Gemmata obscuriglobus: one gene and its partner. The protein of the gene in region 1 binds, or shares a complex with, the protein of each later gene. Links are inferred from orthologs where the notes say so. Each region holds a gene or a part of one and is shown on either strand. Other genes may lie near its edges.

Region 1 (3,170 bases):
CCGGGCGCCCTTTTGCCCCGCGCCCGGCTTGGGACGCTTCACGACCTCGCCGGCCGCGCCGCCCGGCGCTTCGGTCGCCTTCACGGGGCCGATGTCGAGGTCGTCGATCCAGATGTCGGCGGTGCCGGGGCCGGTGTACAGGTTCAGCACGATGCGGTCGATGTAGGCGCCGTCCGCGTTCACCGCCCGGCCGATCTGCGTCTGGAGGATGGGCAGGCGCTTGCCCAGCAGCGCGGGCACGTCCGTGAGCGTCAGCTTCTGCCAGTTCTCCCCGTTGTGGGTGTCCCCCACGATGAGCGCGGTGAGCTGCGATTCGGGCCGGGCGGGGTCCTGCTCCTTCGGGAAAACCACCCGCGCGCGGAGCTGCACCCCCGGGCGCGTGCACCTCACCCAAACGCCCGCGGACAGCGCCGGGGTGATGAGGGCCGGGGGCGTGTCGTAGTGGTAGTGGAGGAACGCGGCGTCCCCGGTCGCGGCGTCGGCGGTCAGCCTCAGGTGCTCACTGGTGGGCTGGCTCTTGAAGAACCGGTCCGAGATGTTGTGCTCTTTCTCCTCGACCTTCATGTTCGCGTCGCCGCGAACGAGCGCGACGTTCTTGCCGCCGAACTGGAACCGGTAGATCGATTCGCCCCGTGCCGGCACAAGCGCGAATCCCACCCCGAGCAGCACCAGCACGGCGACCATCAGCACATAGCGGCGCGTGGGTGTCGGCATCGCGATTTCGCTCCTTGCGTTCGGGTCCGCAGCCACCCGGAGCGTATACCCCGCCCGCCGGGCGTGCGGAAGACCAACCGCGACGCCCCGAAATGCGTGTTTCGTGTGAACCGGTGGGCGGGCGCGCCCCGTTCCGCTACTCTGGCGCCGACGGCCTGCCGTCACACGTCCCGGACACACAAATGGAGTTTCCGATGTTCCGACTGCTCCTGAGCGGGTTCGTCCTCACGGTCGCCGCGCTCGTCGCGGGCGCCGACGAGAAGAAGGATCCGAAGGCGACGACCACCTGGGTTCGCGAGAGCAACGGCGTGGATCTGAAGTTCGAGTTTGGGAAAGACGCGGGCACGTTCAACGTGTTCGTCGGCGAGAACGGGGTCGTCGTCAAAGCCAAGCTGACCCGGGAAAAGGACACGGTGACGGCCGAGTTCACCGAGGTGGAAGAGAAGGGTAACTTCCCCAGCAAGCCGAAGAAGGGCGACAAGATCAGCTTCACGTGGGTCGAGAAGGACGGCGCCGCGAAGCTGTCCGACCTCAAGGGGGCGGACGACGCGAAGGACGTGCTCGAAGGCGAGTACAAAGTCAAGAAGTGATCTCGATCTCCGGCCCCTCGGCCGCATCCGATTCCAGTCGTTTCCAGTTCGTCGCAGCGTAGTTCGCCACCCGCCTGCGTCAGCAGGCGGGTGACATCTCGGCGTGTTCGGTTCGATCGGATGTGACAGAGGAGCGACTAAACGGCCGAAGTGCCGCGGCGACGAGGAAAAGTCCTCGTCGCCGCGGCACTTCGGGTGTTGAGCTTGTCCGCTCGCTTAGACGTTAACCTTCTCGAAAGGCTGGACCTTCACGGGCTTCACGACCAGGCCGCTACGAATGGCGGAGGCGGACACCCACACCCGCTTCGCCTCGCCGTCCACCACGCAGAGCACCTTCTGCAGGTTCGGTTTGAACTTGCGGCGGCTTGTGCCGAGGATCTTCTTACCGACGCCGCCCAAGTACTTCGCCTTACCGCGGTACTTCTTGCGGTTCCCGAAGACCGCTTTCTTGCCGGTGAAAATGCACGTCTTGGCCATGGCCGTTGATCCCAGTTACCTCGGCCCGGGGACCGGGACCGAACGCGAAATCGAAAATCTTACTATAGCGGTCGCTCCGACAGTGGCAAGGATTCCGGCCGGTTGATATACCGTGCCCGCATCCATCTCCGGGAGCAACCGATGCCGGAATCCGAGTCGCCCCAGGTCGTGCGGGACCGGCGCAGTCTGCTCGTTGCGGTTATTGTCGTGTGTTTGGCGCTTCCGAGCGCGGCATTCCTCGTTTCCGTCGCCCCGGGCGGCCGCCACACCGAACAACTGTTCTGGCTGGCCGGCACCGCCGTCGCCGGGGCGGCGCTCCCGTTCCTGTACTGGAACCCGTACCGGGCACTCGGCTTCGTTTCCCTGGCCGCACTGGCGTGGCTCGCGGCGGCGGCGCACGGCGTGTACTGGCACGAGTGGCCCGGTTGGGCGCACGGGTTCCCGCTGGGGGTGGTCGTCGGGGCCTGTGCCAGGGGGCAGCGCGGGAAACAGCCGGTGGCCGAAGCCGCGCTGCTCGCCGGCGCGGTTCTCGTCGGCGTGGGGGCGTCGCGGGCGTTCGACTTGCGCGGCCGGCCGTACGACGTGGTGGAGTGGTTCGTACTTGCGGCCGCGGTCGCGCTCGTGGGGTGGTCGTGGGTGCGGCTGTTCCGTCCGGCGTTCGAGGTGTCACTGGAGCCGGTGTGCTGGCTCGCGTACCGCATCCGGTGGCGCGGGCCGGGGTTTGCCCAGTTCCCCCGAACGGGGCCGTGCCTGGTGATCGCGAACCACGCCTGCTGGCTCGATCCCATCTTTCTTGTAAAGGTGCTGCCCCGTCCCCTCACCCCGATGATGACCTCGGGGTTCTACGACCTCCCGGTCATCCGCGCGTTGATGGTTAAGTTCGGCGTGATCCGAGTTCCGGACCGGGCGCTGAAAAAGGAAGCGCCCGAACTCCAGGAGGCGATCGCGGCTCTGGACCGCGGCGAGTGCGTGGTGATTTTCCCGGAGGGGTACTTGCGCCGGTCGAACGACCGGGAGCTGCGCCGGTTCGGCCAGGGGGTGTGGAAGATCCTGAAGGAGCGCCCGAACACGCCGGTGTTCGCCGCGTGGATCGAGGGCGGCTGGGGCAGCTACACCTCGCACTTCAACGGCGCACCGACCCGGAACAAGAAACCGGACGTCCGGCGCCGCATTGACGTGGGGATGCTCGCCGCGGTGACGGTTCCGTCGGGAGTGCTGGAAGGGCACCTCCAAACGCGCACGCACCTGATGAATCTGGTCAGCGCCGCCCGGAGCCACGCGGGTGTGGAACCGCTCGCGTCGTTCGACCTGCCGGCAAAAGCGGAAGAAGTGGAAGCGGAGGGAGAAGTGTGACGGGCTGTGCGGTTGAAGGGGTCGGGCGCCCCGGCC
Region 2 (2,921 bases), 6.1 Mb from region 1 along the record:
CGATGCACGGCATCTGATTCGCTTCCGGATCGCCCACGAGCTTCAGGCGGGACCCGGCCACGGACACGTTCACCTGCTCGATGACCTCGCCGAAGAACTCCTTGAGGATGCTCTCCGTGGTGGAGTACATCGGGTCCATCGCGCGCAGCAGCGTGACGGCGGAGAACTTGCCGCTCTGGTCGATGCGGACCCCGAGCGTGTCCTTCTTGGTCGCGTTGATCTCGATCCAGGAGCCGCGCTCGGGGATGATGCGGCAGGAGTGCAGGTCCTTGTCTGCCTCGCGGGTGACGACGAAGTCCACCCCCGGCGACCGGTGCAACTGAGATACAACGACGCGCTCGGCGCCGTTAATAATGAATTCGCCGCCGCCGATCATGATCGGCATGTCACCGAGGTAGACCTCTTCCTCGACGGGCTCGCCCTCGGTCTTCCGCAGGCGCAGCCACACGCGAAACGGGCGGCCGTAGGTGAGGCGGAGCTGGCGGCACTCGTCCGGGTCGTAGCGCGGCTTGCCCAGCTCGTAGCGGAGGTACTCCAGCTTGATCCGCTTGTCGTAGCTCTCGATCGGGAAGATCTCTTGGAGCACCCCTTCGAGGCCGGTCTGTGTACGCTTGTCGTAGCTCGCGTCGAGCTGCAGGAACCGGTCATAGGACCGGGTTTGCACGTCCGTGAGGTCCGGCACTTCCACGGCGTCGCCGAAGCGGCCGAAGTCGCGGTTCACGGTCGGGACAATGATTCGCTGAGCCGGGATCGGCATCGGTCGCTCCTTACCAGAAAAACACGAGCGCGACGCATCATGCACGCCGTTACCAATGCGGCAACGGGGCTTGCGTCGGTGAGCAACGAGCGTTATTGAAGAGTAGAGAAGGCTGTTCCCGCCGCAACCGCACGCGAAGGGCGCGCGACGAAGGACGGCTCGCGGAACACGACTCCCCCACACAGACCCGGCACACAAGGCGCCTGGTTCGCAGCGGGGACGTCAACGGTCATAGGCATGGTTTTGAATCGAAGAGGTACGACACATCGGAGCGAGTGGGTCGTGTACATTGTCACCACTGGCTACGCGGAACCGCCCCTCTCACTCACATCTCAATCCCCGGTCGCGCTCGCGAGCGGCACCGGAAGCGACGAATAGCAAGTGAAGAGAGAACAGGGGTCGTAACGGCCGTAACAGGGCGTGGCGCGACCACACGCCATACGACAATAATACCCAGGCGGGGTGGAAAAGTCACCCCACCTGGGCATTTTTTTTGCATCCCACCAGGACCACCTAGTCGCTATCGACCAGGTGATCTTCGGAGCAAAATTAGCCAGCCGGCTTGATGGAGACCTTCGCACCGGTCTCTTCCAGCTTCTTCTTGACGTCTTCGGCGGTCTTCTTGTCCACACTTTCCTTGATCGACTTCGGCGCACCTTCGACCGTCGCCTTGGCTTCGCCGAGGCCCTGGCCGGTGATTTCGCGCACGACCTTGATCGTCTTCACCTTGTCGGTGAAGCTCTCCAGGATCACGTTAAACTCGGTCGCTTCAGCCGGCTTTTCGGCCGCAGCAACGGGACCCGTGGGAGCAGCGACCGCAACCGCGCCAGCGGCCGGCTCGATCTGATACTTATCCTTGAGGTAGGTCTTGAGTTCAACAGCCTGAACGAGGGTGAGGCCAGCGAGAGCGTCGCCGAGTTCTTGAACGGAAGCCATGACTTCGATCCTTTGGTGAATGCGCCGGGTGAAGCGATCCGGCTAGGTGCGTAATAGCTGGTCAGGTTAAAAGCCCGAGCCACACTCGGGCTCAAATAGACAATTAAAATCCCAACAGAGTTCAGCTAGCAGCAGCAGGGGCCGCAGCCCCTTCGCTCTGCTTCTCTTCGATCGCCTTAAGAATCCCGGCGAGCTCCGCACCCGGCGCCATGAGAGCACCGGCCAGAGCGGCCCCCGGCGCAAGGACGGCGGCGACAACCTCGCCAATCGCCTCTTGCTTGGTCGGCACCTTGGCGAGCTGCGCCAGGGTCATGATCTCGCCGTCAGCGATGCCGGTCTTTTCTTTGACCTTCTCAGGCACCTTCAAGTCCGGACGGAGCAGCTTGAGAGCAGCCTCCACTGCGGTCCCAAGAGCCTTCGCGCTGTCGGCACCCCAGCACAGAAGGGTCGGGCCGGAGCCCGTTTCCACCTTCATGCCGTTCTCGCTGAACACCTTCCGCACGAAGCTGTTCTTGACCATCTTCACTCGAACCTTCTTCTCACGAAGGCTCTTCCGAAGCGTATAGTCAGCCGCGGAGTCCAGCTTCAGCGGTTCCAGCAGAACGAAGTCCCGCACACCCTGAAAGGTCTTGCGGAGGCTGTTCAACTCCAGTTCTTTGATCTTCTTGCTCATTGGTGTCTCGTGTTTGGCGCCTTGTGCTCAGTGTTTTGCAACCGGAACTTGCTCGCCAGCACACAAGGGCGGCAAGCAAAGCGCCGGACACAAAACACGAAACACCAATTATTAGATCGACAACCGGATGCCCGGCGACATGGTGGCCGAGAGCACGACGCCGTTGATGAAGTTCCCCTTGACGCCCGAAGGCTTCACGGAGCGAATCTGCTCAACGAAGGTCGTAATGTTCTCAACGAGCTTCTGCTCGTCGAAGCTCAACTTGCCGACACCAGCGTGGATCTGACCCGTCTTGTCGGTGCGGTACTCGACCTTGCCGGCCTTGAACTCCCGCACGACCTGGGCGAGATCGCCGGTCGCGGGCACCACCGTACCGGCCTTCGGCGTGGGCATCAGGCCGCGCGGGCCGAGCACCTTACCGAGCCGGGACACCTGGCCCATCATGGCCTGCACCGCGAGCACCACGTCGAACTCGAGGAAGTTTTCTTTTTGAACCTTCTCAACGAGATCCGCCCCGCCAACGACATCTGCACCAGCGGCCTTCGCCTTGGCGAC

The links. The genes of interacting proteins can lie anywhere in the genome.
Region 2: rpmB (region 1) and rplL share a complex: the UniProt entries of both Escherichia coli proteins name them as parts of the 50S ribosomal subunit. The link is inferred for Gemmata obscuriglobus from one-to-one orthologs.

The regions. Positions count from the first base shown.
Region 1 is NZ_CP042911.1:318,478-321,647, forward strand. What follows is about bases 152-3,066. They hold rpmB (50S ribosomal protein L28), read right to left. Parts: upstream 1,782-3,066; coding sequence 1,521-1,781; downstream 152-1,520. Other genes in these bases: GobsT_RS01390 (hypothetical protein), read right to left, coding at 152-714; GobsT_RS01395 (hypothetical protein), read left to right, coding at 909-1,304; GobsT_RS01405 (lysophospholipid acyltransferase family protein), read left to right, coding at 1,923-3,066. In the rest of the region: more of GobsT_RS01390, read right to left, coding at 1-151; more of GobsT_RS01405, read left to right, coding at 3,067-3,134.
Region 2 is NZ_CP042911.1:6,460,140-6,463,060, forward strand. It holds rplL (50S ribosomal protein L7/L12), read right to left. Parts: upstream 1,694-2,921; coding sequence 1,307-1,693; downstream 1-1,306. Other genes in the region: rpoB (DNA-directed RNA polymerase subunit beta), read right to left, coding at 1-757; rplJ (50S ribosomal protein L10), read right to left, coding at 1,815-2,366; rplA (50S ribosomal protein L1), read right to left, coding at 2,478-2,921. UniProt on the Escherichia coli protein: The binding site for several of the GTPase factors involved in protein synthesis (IF-2, EF-Tu, EF-G and RF3). Is thus essential for accurate translation.